Regions from separate parts of the Pristimantibacillus sp. Z349TD_6 genome, predicted to be linked through region 4. Evidence: riboswitches for the same ligand, from Rfam matches in the RefSeq annotation. Region 4 holds a riboswitch; each other region holds the start of a gene.
The links. A riboswitch is a leader RNA that binds a small molecule or an ion and turns the genes downstream of it on or off. The one in region 4 is predicted to bind cyclic di-AMP.
Positions count from the first base shown of each region.

Region 1: it holds a riboswitch for cyclic di-AMP, as region 4 does, so the genes downstream of both, AC0VYE_RS00730 (C40 family peptidase) here and AC0VYE_RS08125 (hypothetical protein) in region 4, are expected to answer to the same signal.
Region 2: it holds a riboswitch for cyclic di-AMP, as region 4 does, so the genes downstream of both, AC0VYE_RS19170 (C40 family peptidase) here and AC0VYE_RS08125 (hypothetical protein) in region 4, are expected to answer to the same signal.
Region 3: it holds a riboswitch for cyclic di-AMP, as region 4 does, so the genes downstream of both, AC0VYE_RS12155 (C40 family peptidase) here and AC0VYE_RS08125 (hypothetical protein) in region 4, are expected to answer to the same signal.

Region 1 is NZ_CM149662.1:146,726-151,576, reverse strand. Features, by position in the region: gene AC0VYE_RS00750 (M1 family metallopeptidase) at 1-36, shown strand, start outside; gene AC0VYE_RS00745 (hypothetical protein) at 64-879, shown strand; gene AC0VYE_RS00740 (hypothetical protein) at 1,046-1,630, shown strand; gene AC0VYE_RS00735 (hypothetical protein) at 1,665-1,814, shown strand; cyclic di-AMP (ydaO/yuaA leader) riboswitch at 2,047-2,200, shown strand; gene AC0VYE_RS00730 (C40 family peptidase) at 2,204-2,680, shown strand; gene AC0VYE_RS00725 (FAD-binding domain-containing protein) at 2,839-4,182, shown strand; gene AC0VYE_RS00720 (MFS transporter) at 4,282-4,851, opposite strand, start outside.
Region 2 is NZ_CM149662.1:4,379,515-4,384,365, reverse strand. Features, by position in the region: gene AC0VYE_RS19175 (IS3 family transposase) at 1-967, opposite strand, end outside; cyclic di-AMP (ydaO/yuaA leader) riboswitch at 1,275-1,409, shown strand; gene AC0VYE_RS19170 (C40 family peptidase) at 1,413-1,889, shown strand; gene AC0VYE_RS19165 (chromate transporter) at 2,030-3,211, shown strand; gene AC0VYE_RS19160 (phytoene desaturase family protein) at 3,285-4,790, opposite strand.
Region 3 is NZ_CM149662.1:2,889,942-2,894,792, forward strand. Features, by position in the region: gene qoxD (cytochrome aa3 quinol oxidase subunit IV) at 1-216, shown strand, start outside; partial or broken gene AC0VYE_RS12140 (transposase) at 450-1,562, shown strand; gene AC0VYE_RS12145 (BlaI/MecI/CopY family transcriptional regulator) at 1,540-1,962, shown strand; gene AC0VYE_RS12150 (M56 family metallopeptidase) at 1,959-2,831, shown strand; cyclic di-AMP (ydaO/yuaA leader) riboswitch at 3,146-3,280, shown strand; gene AC0VYE_RS12155 (C40 family peptidase) at 3,284-3,760, shown strand; gene AC0VYE_RS12160 (redoxin domain-containing protein) at 3,838-4,371, shown strand; gene AC0VYE_RS12165 (cytochrome c oxidase assembly protein) at 4,581-4,851, shown strand, end outside.
Region 4 is NZ_CM149662.1:1,884,502-1,889,352, forward strand. Features, by position in the region: gene metE (5-methyltetrahydropteroyltriglutamate--homocysteine S-methyltransferase) at 1-1,171, shown strand, start outside; gene AC0VYE_RS08125 (hypothetical protein) at 1,246-1,671, opposite strand; cyclic di-AMP (ydaO/yuaA leader) riboswitch at 1,675-1,836, opposite strand; gene AC0VYE_RS08130 (hypothetical protein) at 1,883-2,311, opposite strand; cyclic di-AMP (ydaO/yuaA leader) riboswitch at 2,751-2,949, shown strand; cyclic di-AMP (ydaO/yuaA leader) riboswitch at 3,041-3,211, shown strand; gene AC0VYE_RS08135 (NAD-binding protein) at 3,330-3,728, shown strand; gene kdpF (K(+)-transporting ATPase subunit F) at 3,852-3,929, shown strand; gene kdpA (potassium-transporting ATPase subunit KdpA) at 3,948-4,851, shown strand, end outside.

The sequences.
Region 1 (4,851 bases), 1.7 Mb from region 4:
CTAATTGAAGGACTGCTCGGGTCGCTGAGCTGGTAAGTAATTGCGTTCAAGGAGCGATAATCGATGAAAATACATTTGAAGCAAGGCTGGCGGTTAGCGGTGAAACATTTTTACATTGTTGTTTTATTATTTCTTTATCAGCTGATCTGGGGGTTCTTCCTTTACCGTTTCATTGATTCGGTCGTAGCTCCGCTGCTGCGGCGATATCCAAGCTCCGCTCCTTCAGAAGCAGCCGTTCAGCTATTCATGACCGAAGCACAATTCCAGCTGTTCAAGACCGATCTCATTAATCCTTACGTCTGGACGCTGGGCGGTCTCCTAGTTGCCCGAATGCTGATCACTCCCTTATTCAATGCCGGATTATTCTATTCGTTAAATCAGACCAGATCGAATGGGGGGACACGATTTCTAGAAGGTATTCGCAAAGCTTGGAAGCCTGTAGTTCTGCTTTACTGGATCGAGGTTATTTTATCTGTGGCTCCTGCTTGGTATGTGCTGCCGCGCTCACTGGATGCGCTTCTAGAGAGCGGCTCTATTCCAGAGCTGCTGCAAACGGTGCTGCCTGGCGCCCTTCTATGGCTCCTATGGGGCACGGTGCTGCATCTGCTGTTTCTAGCCATGCAATTCAGCGCTGCATCAGGAGGAAGCATATTCCGTTCCTTATGGCACGCTCTCCGAAATTTCCTCACCTATGCAGCTGTGTCGCTCATCATGTGGGGGATCGGAGCAGCCGCTGGACTTGTAGTGACAAGCCTCTCCATGCTGTGGGCCGGGCTGTTTGCACTCATTCTGCATCAAGGCTACTATCTCATTCAAACACTGATGAAGGTTTGGACGATTGCCGCACAATATGACTTTTTGGAAACGAAAAGAATGTAGCAAACCAAAAAAAGCCTTCAGCGTCCTCTGGATGCTGAAGCCAAAATAAACCTTCATTCCACGCTTTGCTGTGGTGTGGAGGTTTTTTTTACAACTAACCGCAACTAAATGATGGCAGTTCTGTATAAATAACTGAAAGAAAATCAAAAATGGGGGATATTCACAAATGATGCGTAAAAAACTAGTTATTATATCCATGGTATTGCTCTTATCGGGCGGTTCATTGGTTGCAGCAGACAAACTATTTCAGAAGGTAACGCTCCTTTATAATAATAAGCAATCCACTGACGATGCTGTCGTTGTGGACGATAAGGTTTATATTAGTATTCGTTCTTTAAGCGACAGCCTTCAAGCCTTCGTCCAATGGAAGAGCAATGATAAGAAGCTCATTATTCAGAAGCCCAATGTGCATATGTTTCTAATGAACGAGAAGCGAGCTATGTTCGGACAGGTTGATAAAGGCAGTGTTCAGAAATTTTTAGTGCAAGCGCAAATCGATAATTTGAATATGGCGATTTCAGAGTTCAAAGTGACCATCGTTGATCCTAATGATAAGGAAACGACAATCGACAGCCGCAGCCAAGACGATGATGATTTTAAAGAGTTCGTCGAAAAAGACACCTTTTGGTTCAGCTCCAAGCTCATTTCCTACGATTTTAAAAATGCTGGGAAATACAAGGTACAGTTTTGGATGCAGCAAAAAAACAACGATCCACAGCTCATTTCAGAAAAAATCGTTACTGCAAAATAAATCTTTTTTCGATTGCCCAAAGGGGGCTGTTCTCATGAACAGCCTCCTTTGTCTATTTCTGCCGCTCTATCTGGAGCAGCAGCTAGGCTGTCTGAATCTACTCTTATTCACGAGTGATATAGATGAGATTTTTCTAATTTATGAGGAGCAAAATGGTGAAATACCGCCATTTACGGCACTTTAAGCTAGTCCTTGCGATATAGCGCCTAAAGGACAAATCGGTATATTTTACACAACATCCACATAATTAATGAAATTGACTCCATGTATTTAGTTAGAAAGCACTACTATGGCGTGTTTATATTACAGAAAGAACGGTTTAACGAAGCAAATTGTCAAAAGGTTACATGAGAATTATTAGAAATTGCCACTAAAGGCAGGAGATCATTGAAAATAATCGAATATTTCTCAAAGCAATAAAAAAACTGCCTAATTCCCTATTGGGATACGGGGGAACCACTTTGGGTGAATTGATTCCGACGTTTGAGTTTTCTTCAAACGCCCGAGGAATCATAGGGAGCCTTCAACCGAACCCCACAGCTAACCTCGTCGGCATTGGAAGGAGTTTCACAATTGAAGAAGATTACCGCATTAATCCTGGGTCTCGTTCTCGTGCTCGCTTTTCAAGCGGGAAGCGCTTTCGCTGACTCAAAATTGAACGGAATTGTTAATGATCTTATTGGCACTCCGTACAAAAGCGGCGGAACGTCGTCGAAAGGCTTTGATTGCTCCGGCTTCACGAGCTATGTGTTCGAGAAAATGGGCATTGAGCTTTCACGTACTTCTGGTTCGCAAGCAAAAGAAGGTACAAAGGTCGCTAAGGCTGACCTCATTGCGGGAGATCTTGTGTTCTTCGACACAGTTGGCGGCAATAATAGCGCCATTTCCCATGTTGGCATTTACATTGGAGATGGAAAGTTTGTACATTCATCCTCGAGCAGAGGCGTTGTAACTGACAAACTTAACTCCGAGTACTATGAGGGACGATATGTAACTGCTCGTCGTATCATGGATGCTGATTCATACCAAGCCAACGTTGACGTAAAATAGAGCAACCTAGTCCCTCTTCTTGAGGGTTGAACGGGTAGACTCATCTAGCAAAGCCGCAGTTTTTTGTCCTCTGACGACAAATGACTTGCGGCTTTGCTGTTTCATTCCAGCTGGAATGCGGCCGTTCAATGTTGCGCTTATGGAAGGAGCTATCACTGATGTATTTGTTTATTCACCGCAAGGATTTGCGTATTTCAGATTTGCGCGCTTTTGATTATTTGAAGAAAAAAGAGAAACAAGGCATTCATTTGCTAATCATAGATCCCGTTATTACAGGAGATGGCCGTTTAACTAGTCATAGCGGTCGGAATTTCATGGCGCAAGCCGCCTCACTTCTGCACAGCTATTCTAATGCAGGAAAGGAACTGCATGTGCTTTATGGTAATCCTGCTGCGATCACCGAAGCTCTGCTGCATGCGCACCCGATTGATGAGGTTATTGTTCATACAGACTACACGCCTTACTCACGGCAGCGAGATGAGCAGCTTGGGCTAACCACACGCAGCCTTGGCCGCCGCTGGATGTCTATCGCCGATTCACCTCTTGCTGATCTAGATGCTTTCCCGGCATTTGCTCGAAAAATGGAGCCATACAAGGTTTTCACACCCTTTTATCGCAAGTGGAGCAGCTTTATGCTGGAGTGCTACAGCCCAATGAGTGAAACGACGATTCATGAGCTTGCTACCTTAAGCGAAATCAATGCCAAGGTTGCGCAATCCTTCGCTTTGCCTGAATCCATTTCGTGCGCCCTAGGCGGCACGAACGTGCAAGGATCATCCAAAGGATTATCCAAGCTGGAACGGTTCGTACGAGAACGCCTTGCCTCTTATTCCGAGAGCAGGGACGCTTATGCCGATGATCATACAAGCCAGCTCGCACGTTTCCTGAATACGGGCGCCATCTCCGCTCGCCAAGCCTACGAAATGACCCAAGGGCTTCCGGGGTCTGAATCATGGGTACGGCAGCTGGCATGGCGTGACTTTTATTTATATCAAGCGATGTATCATGATGATTTCTTTCGTTACGAGCAGCTTGCTGATATGTCCAAGCTCTCAGATGCTCATCTAGAAGCATGGGCTGCAGCCGCCACCGGCATTCCAATCATTGATGCGGCCATGACGCAGCTCAATCGTACAGGTGAGCTGCCCAACCGCTTGCGAATGGTAACAGCCATGTTTTTAACTAAAAATCTGCTATGTCCCTTCACGCTTGGCGAACAATATTTCCGCCTTCACTTAAGCGATTATGACAACACGCTTAATCGCGGCGGCTGGCTGTGGTGCTCTTCACTAGGGTATGACGCAGCGCCTTACTTCCGCATCATGAATCCCGCAACTCAGTCGCAGACGCATGATCCTAGCGGCAGCTATATTAGGCGCTGGCTGCCTCATTTGAATCATCTGACAGACAAAGAGATTCATCAGCCGCAAAGCGGTGCCATCGTCGACTTGAAAGCATCGCGCGCGCGCGCCATAGAGGTATACAAAACCATTCTTAAATAGCTGAAAGCATTTTAGAATAACACGTTTAATAATAAATAAACCTCCACACCCGCTTTGAAACAGCGAATGTGGAGGTTTTTATTATAATTTCCAGTTCATTTAAGCTTTGGATCTTACGCTGTGAACTTGTTTTCTTCCGAGCAGGAGCATCGCCGCTAGCAGAAGCAGCATCAGTATAACTAAGCTGCTTATATACCATAACGTAGATTGCACGTTGTACTGATCCATTATCCAGCCAGTCACACGAGGGAAAATCGCTCCTCCAAGCCCGCCGAATGCTACAAGCAAACTCGTTGTCCTCTCCGTCATTCCCGGAATGAGCTCATTGGCATAAACAAGAGCGATACCGAATATACCCGAGAAGAACAATCCGCTAAGAGCGACAAAGGCAAGCATCCAGTTAAGCTGACCCATAACAGCCATTAAAACAAAAACGACCGAGGCGCCCGCTGTAGCAATAAGCAAGTAACGCGAATAACCCATTCGATCAGCCAGCAGCCCCGCAAATAGACGCCCTAGCACCATCGTTCCCCAGAACAAGCTGAGCACCGCTGCCGCACTGGATTCTCCTACACCTGAACGAACGATGAGAATAGAAGGCAGATAATTGGAGAAGCTCATTTCCATTCCTACATAAAGCATAAAAAATAAAGCCGATAACAAGAGAAA
Region 2 (4,851 bases), 2.5 Mb from region 4:
GCAGTTGGAGGGATACGGAGAGATTTCGGGCTAGAAGCTCCCCTGTAGAGGCGTCCAAAATGGTCGACAAATAAGCCGTCTGTGATTTTCCATACGGAAGATAGGTGATATCCGTGAGTAAAACAAGGCCTGGGATTCCCTTCTTAAAGTCCCTCTGCAGCTTATTTGGGAGCGTGCGGTGTTCGAGTGTAGCTTTGGTCATAAGTCGATACGGGTTAGGTTTTCGATGAGGACAAACGAGGTCAAATTTTTTCATTAGCCTTTGAATTCGCTTTAGATTGTAACAGGTGTCATATTCGCTCTGGAGCGTCATCTTAATGGATCGGGAGCCTTTTTTATAACCTCTTCGATGAAAGGCTTTCTTGATAAGTGCACCTGCTTGCTCATCCGCTAACGTACGCTTCTGACGCTTGTCAGCAGAGTGAAGGTAGTTATAAAAGCCAGAGCGTGACACGTCAAGCAGTTGACAAAGGTAACGTGTCATTCGCCCCAAACCTTGTTGAACAGCTTCCTGAATAAGGTTAAAACAATCACTCGGATTTAGGATCTTTCCGTTTGCTGTTAGCCTCCTTTCGTTCCTGTCTAACTTTTTTACGTATGCCAGTTGAGCCTCCAAAAGTCTAATCTTTGCATCCTGCCTGGCAATAATCTCTTCAGGAGATAAATCTCGTTTTGATGGACGTAGAACCGCTTCTTTTCTCGAGTCCGCAAGTCCCGTAATCCCATCTTTTTCGTAGGCTTTCTTCCAACGATCTGCACATTGTTCGATCCGCTTCAACCCGAGGATCTCCACTTGAAATCCACTGGTTTCAAAAATCTCCCTCGGAGTTCGTCCCGATACATATTGGTCAATGAACACACGTTTGAATTCATCAGCATACGTAATTGATTTTTCGCTGACTCGTAAGACATACGGGTTGTTAGCTAACTGTTCTTGTTCATATTGATTAAAGTGTTTTTTACTCATATGACCGCCCCCACTATTCACTCTAGTATACAAAAAAAGGTACCCATACACTAAACCCTTTTTTCAAAGTGTCCAGTGTATGGGTACCAGTTTAAATACGGATACTCTTTTTTTGTGTTTAAACCGTTATATTTTGAAATTGTGATTGGAAATTCATCTATTATAATTACAAAAAAATCAGCACCTTTAACAAAAATCATGTAGTGAACAGCTAAATAAATAATAATAATGAAGAAAAATGAAAGTATTCTAATAATCCAATTGCAGGATTATGGTAAAAACAATCGAATTTAACGATACTATAAGGTTTATTGACATGCCGAGTTCTGTATATCGGAAACGGGGGAACCACCCAGGGTGAATTGCTTAATGTATTTTTTTAAGCATAGGGATCTTCAACCGAACCCATAAGCTAACCTCGTAGGCACCGAAGGGAGAAGTTGTTTTGAAGAAGGGTTTTATTTTATTGCTATCCTGCTTGCTGCTGCTTACTGGAGGAGGAAGCGTGCTTGCAGATAAGTCGGACAAGTCAGTGCTTACGGATTCCATAAGCGAGGTTGTTGGAACTCCTTATAAATGGGGAGGCACAACGAGCAAAGGGTTTGACTGCTCGGGTTTTATACTACATATCTTTAATCAATTTGCTGTAAAGCTGCCTAGAACATCGCAATCGCAATCAGACACAGGCACAGAGGTCAATAAAGACGAACTGCGTGAGGGTGATCTTGTGTTCTTCAACACAAGCGGCAAAGGCGTTTCTCATGCGGGTATTTACATTGGGGATGGGAAATTTGCTCATTCTTCTACAAGCAAAGGGGTTACGATTACAAATCTTAACGATTCTTATTACGCAAAACGTTATGTAACAGCAAGGCGTGTCGTTTCGGAAGATACATTTGCTGCGATGATGGAGTCTAAATAACGTTTAATGATTTTACAAACCACCTTACGAGGTGGTTTTTTTTATGCAACCATTTATTAAGTATTTGTTAAAGGGTTGTACGCCAATTATTCGCAAGCTTACAATGTAAATAACATGAGTAATGGAATGAGGCTATAGGATTGAAAAGAGGAACAATCGCATCTTTAGTAGAGGTACTAGCTGTATCCACTAAACTAGGGCTTACCTCATTTGGGGGTCCGATAGCCCATCTAGGTTATTTTCACAATGAGTATATTCGTCGCCGTAAATGGATGGATGAACGAAGTTATGCAGACCTCGTTGCTTTATGTCAGTTTCTACCCGGACCTGCCAGCAGTCAAGTTGGGATTGGTATAGGGATAGTTAGGGCTGGGTTATTGGGCGGACTAGTGGCTTGGTTAGGGTTCACACTGCCATCGATCATTGCATTAGTGGCCTTTGCTTTTCTGCTGCAAGGATTTGATCTTGGAAACACAGGCTGGATTCATGGATTGAAAATTGTAGCGGTGGCCATCGTTGCTCATGCTATTCTAGGGATGGGGCAGAAACTAACACCGGATCGGAATAGAGCTACGATAGCAGTCATCGCTGCTGCGATAACGTTATATTGGCAAGCGGCCTATAGTCAGGTGATCATTATTGCTGCAGCTGGACTGATCGGGGTATGGTTATATCGTATGAAAACAGTCGAGGGAACTCCTGATTTGAACATTCGGATTAGCCGTTCCCTTGCGGTCTCCTGCCTCGTTATATTTCTCACGCTTCTAATTATGTTGCCATTTCTAAGGCAATGGGGAAATATGGAATGGATTGCGATGTTCGATAGCTATTATCGTGCAGGCTCATTGGTGTTTGGAGGCGGACATGTTGTTCTGCCGCTTCTTGAGAACGAAGTTGTCTTTACCGGGTGGGTTAATGAATCGGATTTTTTAGCAGGTTATAGCGCTGCGCAGGCTGTGCCTGGACCACTTTTTACATTCGCTAGTTATCTTGGTACTCTCTCTGGTGGATTAACTGGAGCCATTGTTGCAACTACTGCAATTTTTTTGCCGGGATTTCTTCTCGTTGCTGGAACATTGCCGTTTTGGAATGTGTTGCGAAATAACTCAAAAATCCAAGGTGCATTAATTGGCATTAACGCCGCTGTAGTTGGCATATTGCTTGCTGCACTGTATGATCCGCTTTGGACTAGCGCGATCGTAGAGTCCGGTGATTTTATGCTGGCTGCCATATTGTTTATTATGCTTGTATTTTGGAAGCTTCCACCTTGGATGATTGTTGTGGCCGGTGCATTAGGCGGAATGGCCCTTGAACTTATTTAATAATTAAACAATTGATAAAAACCTCTAATCCGCGATAACGGATTAGAGGTTTTTTTATATGAATTGAATCTACCTACATGACGGATTTTGCAGCAATGCTCAATTGCTCTTTGATGAGGTCAGCGGTGAGTTGTCCGGATAAAGTGACCATTGGGACGCCGCCACCGGGGTGCGTAGATCCGCCAACGAAATATAGATTATCGAGCAGCGTGCTTTTGCTTGGGATTTTGAAGCCGCCGTTAAGCTTGCGGTCCGTTACAATGCCGTAGATGGAACCGCCATTAGAACCATAAAGCTGCTGGATATCATCTGGAGTGAAGGTATATTCAAACTCAATATGCTGTTTCAGCTCCGTTAGTCCCATACGTTCGAGCTTATTCAGAACTAGGTCTCTGTAAGTCGCCTTCTGTGACTCGAAGCTTTCTCCAGCTCTGAGCGGCGGCACATGAGTAAGCACAAATAGATTTTCTTTGCCCTGCGGCGCCTGTCCAGGATCGGTTTTGCTTGAAACCCCTATGTATACAGTTGGGTCGTCTGTAGGTTTGCCTTCGACAAATATATCGTTGAACTCTTTATCTGGATCTTCAGAGAAGAAGAAATTATGGTGCATAAGTTGATCATACACTTTATCCACGCCAAGAAGCAGCACAAGCCCTGATACAGTAGGCTCGTATTTAGCTAAATCCTTTACGCGGTCGGCTGATTTCGGATGATGCTGCAGCAGTGTCTGATGCGCTGGTATAGCCTCAAGATTAGACACAATCAGATCAGCTTCTATTACGCTGCCATCTTCTAAAGTTACCCCTGTTGCGGTTTGGCCGACTGTATTCATTTGAGCAACTGGAGCTGAAGTGCGAACCTCCACACCGAGCTCATCAAGCAGCCTAAGCATTCCTTCAGCAATTCGGTACATACCGCCTTCCACATAATAGATGCCAAGCCCCATTTGTACATAGATTAATTGTGACAGCACAGCGGGAGCAGCATAAGGCGAGGAACCAATATACATGATGAAAAAATCGAACAATTGACGCAAATGCTTGTCCTTCAGAAAGCGGTTTGTCGTCTGATGCATCGTCTTCATCGGGTCCATCGCTAACAGTTCCTTCATACTGTGGTGACGCCGCAGGTCGCTCAGGCCACTAAGGCTCTTGTTATAAAAGCTTTTTGTGTTGAGCTGATACATTTGCTGACAATAATCCAAATAAGAGAGGAATTGCTGCGCATCAACCGGTGAGATTTGTTCGAATTGCTTGATTAGGTCAGGGAAGTCACCTGTTATATCAAGTGTTACCCCATCTTCGAAAAAAGTTCTCCACTGAGGTTCAACACGGACCAGCTTCATATAGTCCTCTAGATTGCGGCCTGCACTTTCAAACAGCTGCTCCAGCACCCAAGGCATCGTCAGAATAGAAGGGCCCGTATCGAAAGTGTAGCCTTGCCCTGATCTTACGTTTAATTTGCCGCCTACGCGTTCATTTTTTTCTAATATGGTCACTTGATGCCCATCTACAGAGAGGCGAATAGCAGCTGATAGTCCGCCGAGACCGCCTCCAACGACAATAATCTTTTTGCTCATAGGAGCACTTCCTCTCAACATTGGTCATTTAGCCGAAACGATGCAGATGACAAACTATATA
Region 3 (4,851 bases), 1.0 Mb from region 4:
GTTTGGATAGGTATACGTACAGATTTAACATATAGAACGATTGTTATTCTTGTGTTTTCCCTAGCGTTTATCCAAGCGGCAATTCAGTTATTTATGTTTATGCACGTATCGGAAGGAGAACACGGAATTTGGCAAATTGGTAAGATGATTTCTGCTGCTTTTATTGCAATTGTGATTGTTGCAGGCAGTATATGGGTATTGAATCAAATGCATTAAATTATAAGAAATAATAGATATAGCAATATAGCACGTTCTGATCTAGACCCTTAGGACACTTTAAAAAAGAGGGAGATAGAACATTTAGGTAGCCGACAAAAGATGATTCCTGTACTGTACGAGGGCACTAAAAAAATCTTCTTGATGTCAAAAGGTACGGTCCCTCAATAAATTGAGGAGATTGTACCTTTTTTACTGTATAATTAAGACGTCATAAGGTGTGGTTGATTCGAATGATTCAACCACAACAAATGCTGATCGTAAGTCCATATATAGAACTCTACAATTTGGTAACTCCCAAGGATGATATGCTGCGTTAATTAAATGAGTTAGTTGACTTCTCATTTGAGTATAAAAATGCGATTGACCCGATTCAGATGTTTAAGTACTTGTTCATGAAGGCGATCTTTGAATTATCCGACGTTGACATTTTTCGAGCGATCCAAATACGACATGTCCTTTAAGTATTTTCTTGACATGGCGCCGGAAAAATCAGTAATTGACGCCAGTTAGTTAACCAAATTCCGAAAGTTGCGACTTAAAGACCTGAATCTGCTCGTCATGCTCTCGTGGGCAAAACGGTTGAAATCGTAATGGAGAAGGGCATTATCAAAAGTAAAGCAATCATTGTCGATGAAACCTATACTAAAGCTCACTACAATCAGAAACCCCTTGCCAAAAACTCATCGCAGTACTTGAAGCAGAAGGGGCATCTATGAGCTTCCAAAAATAAAATAACCATAGAATTTATTGAAAGAAACGGTTGCAGACGACCTAGAACAGCTACCGATCTCAGAAGGTGTGCCACAAGAGTGCGGATTCCTCGTTTTTCGGATACAAAATCCACATTGCCATGACCGATGAACGAATTATTACGGTGGCTATTGTCATGACTGGCGAGAAGAATGACGGGAAGCAGTTGCAAAAACTGAAAAAAGAAAGGCAACTAGCATGGAAGTCAAAACGGTCATTGGAGACACAACCTACTCGGAAAGAGACAATATTTAGTTCAACAACGTCAATGACATTGAATTGGTCGCCAAACTAAATCCGCTAATCACGCAAGGGACGCGGAAAAAAGAAGATGAATTCCAATTCAACAAGGACGTGAGTATGTATGTCTCGAAGGTCGGCATATGGCGATTCGGAAAGCACGGCAATAAAGCCACACATACCTCTTCGATGTAGAGGTATGCAAGAGATGTCCGCTTAAGGAAGTTTGCTATACCGAAGGAGCAAAAAGCAAAACCTACTCGGTGAGTATTAAATCTGATGAGCACAATAGTATGAGATATAATAGATTCTTGAGAGGAGCATTCGCGCATGAAAATCAAAAAATTAAATTTACATGAAGAAGGAATAAGTCGTTTTTTCGGCTCTCTTGAAGTCAAAGTCATGAACATCATGTGGGAAAAAGAAAAGCTTTCAATTAAGCAGGTTCATGAAATTATTAATAACGAGAATCCCATTTCTATTAATACGGTCATGACCGTCATAATCCGACTAGCTGAAAAAGGACATTTGCACAAGGAAACCTCAGGTGGTGGACGGAACCGCTTGACGTTCTTTTATCCAGTTCAAAGTAAAGAGCAATTCATCATCGAACAGACAAAAGTTGTAACAGACGGACTTATTGAGGATTTCGGCTCAGTAATTGTTAATCATTTTATTGATACGCTGGATGGTGCAGATCCTGAGCTGATTCAGAAGCTAGAAAATAGGATTAATGAGATAAAGAAAAAATGATGAAGCAACTAGAGATGCCTTTAAAACCCAAGATCGCGCTTACGTTTATTTCTCTTCTTGTTAGCTGGATCTTGTTGCAGATGGGATACAATGTCGTCCACCAATTAAATGATGTACCCATTACATCAAGTTTCGGACAGTTAGTTCTCGCCGTCATGCGTGATATCGTTACTAATCATGCTATTATGGAGCGACTATATAACGGATTCATTGTTTATCTATTTATTATCGTCTTCTACCATTCTGTTGTACAACTAGTACTTCATAACAAATTACATCGCTACATCAGAGACCGTCACGATGCTAAATTATCTGCGTTTTGGAGTAAACGATATCATCAGACACAAATGGAGATCATAGTCATTAAAGAATCTGCTTTTGTTGCGATGTCATATGGTTTATTGAGGCCAAAGATCCTAATATCTACAGCGATTTTTAATCAATTCCAGGATGAAGAAATTGAAGCCATCCTGTTGCACGAACTATATCATTGTAAGGCGTATCATCCGCTACAAATGATCCTTTTAACAATAGTAAGTAAGGGACTTGCATTTGTACCTGTCATAAAGGAACTCACCCATTTTTACGCTATTTGGACAGAGCTGCTGGCTGATCGATATGCTATTAGTCGTATGAATACTGAGTTGCCGATAGGGAAAGTATTGTTATCCTTGATTAAAAGCAATACAAATTCAGCTGTCGGAGCTGGAACTCATTTTGCCAATGAAGCCGTTAATTATCGTATCAAACAAATTATAGATCCTTCCGGCGATATACGCATTTCAATGACTAACCGAAAGACTTTAATTATATCTTTTGTCGTATTAATTGCGATGTCTTTGTTATTAATTGGAAGGTGCTTGAATTAATAAAGACGGGGATTCGTCTCAGGACGTACCCCACTTTTTTATTTGGGATATTTATGTATGATGAAATAAACTATTATGCGTAGTTTAATAAAAGAAGGAGGATTACAAGTGTCACAGGTTATTGTTTTTTTTACCATTATTACTATTGTAGCGGTTATATTGTCTTTCATTGCTGTGAAATCCATAAGATCGTCACAATACGGGCAAACGACTAAAAGACAATTTGAAAGAAAAGATGATGATATATGAGAGTATTCTAATGAATATATTGAAGGATTATGACTAAAACAATCGAATTAAACTATTATGTGTAGTCTAATAAAACGCCTAATTCTTTATATTGGAAACGGGGGAACCATCTAGGGTGAATTGCTTAAGGATTATCCTTTAGCATAGGGATCTTCAACCGAACCCGTAAGCTAACCTCGTAGGCAACGAAGGGAGAAGCAGTTTTGAAAAAGCGTTTAGCTGTTTTTTTGTCATGCATGATGTTATTTAGTGGTGGGGGGAGCGTGCTCGCTGAGAAATCTTCACCATCAGAGTTTATAGATTCAGTAAATGAAGTCATTGGAACTCCGTATAAGTGGGGTGGCACAACGGTTAAGGGTTTTGATTGTTCCGGGTTTATCTTGCATATCTTCAATCAGTTTGATGTGAATTTACCAAGAACATCTAAATCACAAGCTGAGGTTGGTAATAAAGTCGATAAAGAGGAGCTGCGTGAGGGTGATCTCGTATTCTTCAACACAAGTGGAAGAGGAATCTCTCATGCCGGCATTTACATAGGGGAAGGAAAGTTCGCACATTCTTCTTCAAGTAAAGGTGTTACCATTAGTAAGTTGAGTGATGACTACTATGAAAAGCGCTATGTAACGGCGCGACGTGTAGTAAAGGAAGTTACTTTTACTGCGATGATGGAGTCAAAATAATTAAATAAAGGACGGTTAGATATTCATAACCGTCCTTTTTCATGCAATAAAAAAACAATATGTATGGGGTGTCGGTAATGAAACTGACAGGGTCAAATCGTAAGATTGTACAAATTTTTATTCTAATAATCGTTTTAGTGGTAGGCGGATTTGCCATAGGAAAGACTTTTATAAAAACAAACAATTATCCTCTAGTGGGTGGAGAGCCTCCTGCATTTGAACTAGTAGATATGGAAGGGAACGTACACCGTCAATCTGATTATATAGGAAAACCGTATATTATTAATTTTTGGGGAACCTTTTGCCCTCCATGTGTCAAGGAAATGCCAGAGTTTCAGCGGCAATATGAAAAGTGGGGTAGTAAAGGATTAAAAGTTATTGCTATTAATTTAAGTGAAGATGATTTGACAGTTAGGAACTTCTTGCGAAAATTCGAATTAGAGTACACGATCTTACGTGATCGGAATAGGGTTACTGAAAGAAGATTCGGTCTAAAAGCTTACCCAACAACCTATTTTATAAAAGCAGACGGGACGATAATGGAAATTTATGTTGGTGGCATGACGGAGAGTGACATTAATGAGAGAGTGGAAAGTTTGTTCAGTAATTAATGAGATCGATATTTGATCAATTGTGACATATAAGTGATTTCATTTTTTCCTGAAATTCTTGTGGTCGTTTAAATAGAGATAGAAAAATAATTAATAATAGGGCGGCTGTCCTTTGCTTACCACTTATCGGCTATATTCTAATGAACATACTAATGCGCCTAACCAACACTACATCGACCAAATGAACTGCTACAGGATTGGAGAAAACTATGAATCATGGCCAGAATAACCAAGGTTTAGCGGTTGAATTAATCAGCCCAGGTACGATTATTATTTTGATTATCGTAAGTTGGTTGTATCTATTTCTTATCCGTAAAAATCAAAATGAACGGGTCCCTACCAAGAAGATAGTCAGTTTTTTTCTAAGCATGATGGTTTTATATATTAGCATGGGGCCGTTAAATGCCCTTGGTCATTCCTATTTATTCAGTGCACACATGCTCCAGCAATCCTTGCTTTTTTTTGTTTTCCCCTTATTCC
Region 4 (4,851 bases):
TGAGCTTAAGCTTAACGGCGAGCGGATTCATCATTTATCCATTTCTCCTGCCCGCAATCGTCAAGCTGCTGATGCAGCAGCGGTAGCGGCGCATCCTTCAACGAGGCAGAAGCCATTTGCGGAGAGACAAAAGCTGCAGCAGCAAAAGTGGAATTTGCCGTTCCTTCCAACAACGACAATCGGCAGCTTCCCGCAAACGCTGGATGTACGTCAAGCAAGGCAAAAGTGGAGAAAAAACGAGCTCAGCTCACAGGACTACGCTTCCTTTATCAACGATAAAATTAAAAACTGGATTGAAATCCAAGAAGAGCTTAACATTGACGTCCTCGTTCACGGTGAATTTGAGCGTACGGACATGGTCGAATTTTTCGGAGAGAAGCTGGATGGGTTCGCATTTACAAAAGGCGGCTGGGTTCAATCGTATGGTTCCCGCTGCGTAAAGCCGCCGGTCATTTATGGCGATGTTGTATTTACTGAGCCAATGACAGTAACCGAAAGCGTGTACGCGCAGTCGCTGACAAGTCGTCCGGTAAAAGGGATGTTGACGGGTCCGATTACGATTTTGAACTGGTCATTTGTCCGCAACGATATCACACGCGAGCAGGTTGCATACCAAATTGCGCTTGCACTTTCAGAGGAAGTAAAGGCGCTTGAGACCGCAGGCATCGAAATGATTCAGGTTGATGAGCCAGCTTTGCGAGAAGGCTTGCCGCTTAAACGCAGTGATTGGGATGCTTATTTAAAATGGGGCGTGCATGCCTTCCGTCTATCGACTTCAGATGTGCATGACACCACACAAATTCATACACATATGTGTTATTGTGAGTTCCATGATATTATCGATTCCATTCTTGCGCTGGATGCGGATGTCATCTCCATTGAAACCTCGCGCAGCCATGGCGAGCTGATTCATAGCTTTGAGGAGAACACCTATGACCAAGGCATCGGCTTGGGCGTTTACGATATTCACAGCCCGCGTGTACCGTCCGTGGAAGAAATGGTCAGTATGATCGAGCGCGCCATTAAAGTGCTCGATCCTACGCTCTTCTGGATTAATCCGGACTGCGGCTTGAAAACACGCGGAATGGAAGAAACGGTTGCTTCACTGCGCAACATGATGCTGGCTACTTACCAAGTCAGGGAGCAGCGTGCTGCATTAGCGAAGGTTTAAATTCTAAATACAATAAGACAGTCCAGAACTAGGTTATCTGTTCTGGACTGCCTTTTTTTTTCTTATGAACGAAATTAATCCAAAGAGATGTAGGAGACGGAACGTTGACGCAAAACAGACTCTTCATGGTCGTTGCTGTACGGGGCTGCATCGGCGGATTGTGCTAGGACATGCTTGACGGCGGAGACGAATAAGTCGAGAACGCGCCCATCCTGATCCGTTTTGTCATAGTGATACTGGTTAAGAGGTGGTAGAGGAATGCTGCCGATAAAAGACTGAAGCAGGTCGCTCCATCGTTCTAAGTCAATGAGCTCTTCTGTGTCGCTGGCAAATAGTTCACTCCAGCCGAAGCCTTGATTGCTTGTTAAACGAAGACATACGCGATGGCCTGCAGAATCGACGGCAAGAGCAGGAATGACGAATAGCTCGATTCGTGTGACAGATAAATAAGGGGTCTGTTCCGTAAAAAGATGCAGATTTCGTGCACAATTTGTCAACATATACATCTCTCCTTTATTCGCTTACGAGGTTAGCTGTCGGATTCGGGCTAGAGAGAAAGCCCTACCAGGGTTACAAATCCCTGGATTCACCCCTTGCGAATCGATTTCGATCGATCGCGATGGTTCCCCCGCTTTTTCATTCGAAAAATTCAGCGTAAATAGTTTACTCTTAATTATACCCTTCATTAGCGCATCTGTAAATCAGAAGTGCCTAAAATAACGATACATAGGAGATAGCTTGTTTAAATAAAGTATGCTCTTCACGGTCATATTCACAGTTTGGAAAAGAGTAAGGATTGGATTCTATATGCAAAGTAGCGGCTGCAAACAAATGATATATACGCTCGTCCTTCATCATTGGATCTGTTTGAAAAACAAAAGGAGACGCAAGAGGAAGTGTGCCGATGAACCTTAGCAGCATACTGCTCCATCTGATCCAGTCGCGAGGCTTCTCGGATTTTTTAATAAACAGCTCACTCCAGCCGTGACCATTATGAGTGGAGATCCTTAGACAAACACGGTAACCATTCGATTCAAGCATGGAAGCCGGCAGCACAAACATTTGAATTCGTTTAATTTCAAACAAGGCAGCAGGATGATTTTCCAAACTTGGCAAGGGTACTTCAACTGGTGTAGACATCAATGAGATCTCTCCTCGATTTGAATAATTCACCGATAATACTCAGCCATATTGGCTTGCCGTCTATGGTAAACCCGAAATGCAATATTGTAAAACTGTGGTATATCGTGAAAAGGCAGCCATATGCCATTTTAAAAGAAATCCATTCGTTATGGCAGTAAAAAGATATTTATTCTTCGAAATACTCGTTTATTCTCTTCCATTCTCGATTATAGAGAAATCTGATTATTCACGCATAAAATCGTTAGAAAGGGAATGAACACTATTTTTGAAAACAAGAGTAAAACTGAGAAATAGTGAGATATCGAGAGATCGAAATGAATGTAAGCGTTGCGAATCGCTCTGCAAGGCTGAAACTGGCTAAATTAGGTAGCAGACTGCCTTTACAGTATTTATAGCGAGGAGTAATATTCGATACAGGATTTATAAATAAGTTTCGATTTACTGATCGCTGAGTTTCCGTGAAAGCGGAAGCGGGGGAACCAATAATGACGCGATGCGCCTGTTCGATGTGAGAGTCGAACAAACGCAGAGCAGGGGTGAATCTTTGACAGGTGCCATGGATACCGGTCAAAGTAGGGCGACTCTCACCGCCCGAATCCGACAGCTAACCTCGTAAGCGTGGACCGAGAGAGGAATGATGAAGCTTGTGATCGATTAACTTCGACCGCAGAGTGTCATAGACCTCTGTGGTTTTTTGTGCCCAAAAAAGCTTTATTTGCTACAAAATGTAAGAAAACGCTGAGTCCTGCAGCAGCAGGAACGGGGGAACCAACGAACGATTCGTGAGTGATCACGATTTCGCTTCATGGGGTGAATCGCTTGAAAATAATCAAGCGTAGGGCAACTCTCAAGGCCCGAATCCGACAGCTAACCTCGTAAGTGTACTCGAGAGAGGCAACAGCCATCGTGCTTCCCGCGGCTTATTCTGCTGCGGGCAAAGAAGCCGCGGGAAAAGTTCCTCTTATCCCAAGGCTTCTTTTTTGTTGCCTTTTTTACCATATGGAGGAGAATTCGGTTGCAGGAAGAGCATATTATTGTTGCTGGTCTAAACGAGGCTGGCCAATCATTCATACGAACTTTGCAGTTTCATCAATTAAAATTTATTGTTTTGACCAATAGCAAACAGGAACAAAAACAGCTTCGCAAGCAGGGCATCAGCAATGTTTTGTACATCAATACGAATGATCGTCAAAGCTGGAATGTTCCTTCGATGAACATTAGCGAGGTATTTATATTTGAGAGCAGCTTGGCGCTTAGCTGCCGCTTTGTACAGTGCTGCAGAGCTTGGACCTCAAAGTCCATTTACGTCATCACACAGCAGTGGAATCCAAGGGCTATTTACAAGGGGCTAGGAGCGGATCATATCGTATTCTCTCATACCGGTGAAGTCGGTTTTCTATTAAGCAACAAATAATGCAGGAGGGGTTTACATGCAGGATTTTTATATGTTCGGGGCGTTGTTGGCTAGCTTCGGTTTATTTTACGGATTTTTAACTTGGTGCTCCAGTGTTATTGAGAAAACAGGAGGCGAAGGCCAATGACTGTCATAGCGATAGCGGCTGTATTTGTTTTCGTTTATCTGATTTATGCGTTAATTCATCCGGAGAAGTTTTAATAGAGGGGGATTTACAAGATGGATATTTTACAATTGCTTATCGTCATTGCCGTTCTTGTATTGTTAGTTAAGCCGCTTGGTACTTACGTCTATCATGTGTTCTCCAATGAACACAATCGGTTAGACAAAGTATTCGGAGGGACGGAGCGATTTATATTTAAGCTTATTGGTCTCAAAAAAAGAGAGGGCATGAGCTGGAAGATATACGCACTCAGCTTTGTTGCAACCAATTTAATTTTAGTTGCTTTCAGCTATTTGATATTGCGGTTCCAAAATGCGCTGCCGTTTAATCCAAATGGCATGGCAGCCATGGAGCCTACACTGACTTTCAATACAGTCATCAGCTTTATTACCAATACGAATCTTCAGCATTATAGCGGGGAAAGCGCCTTATCTTATTTCTCTCAAATGGCGGTCATCATGATGATGATGTTCACGTCAGCGGCGACAGGCTTCTCGGTTGCCATCGCGTTTGTTCGTGGGATTACGAGTAAAGGAACGACGATCGGCAACTTTTTCGAGGATTTTGTAAAAGCACACACAAGAATTTTTCTTCCGATTTCCTTTATTATCACGCTTGTGCTTGTCGCTCTACAGGTGCCGCAAACGCTTGATCCAACATTTACAATTAAAACGCTAGAGGGAGCCATGCAGCAAATTGCAATTGGTCCTGTAGCTTCGCTTGAATCCATCAAACATTTGGGCACAAACGGCGGCGGTTTTTTTGGAGTGAACTCGGCTCATCCATTTGAAAACCCAAATCCATTAACGAATGTGATTCAAATCTTGTCGATGTGGGCGCTGCCGGCTTCGCTTCCTTATGCATTTGGGCTTTTTGCAAAAAACAAAAAGCAGGGCTGGGTTGTATTCTCCGCCATGATGTGTCTGTTTCTAGTGTTTCTAAGCCTTGCTTACACATCGG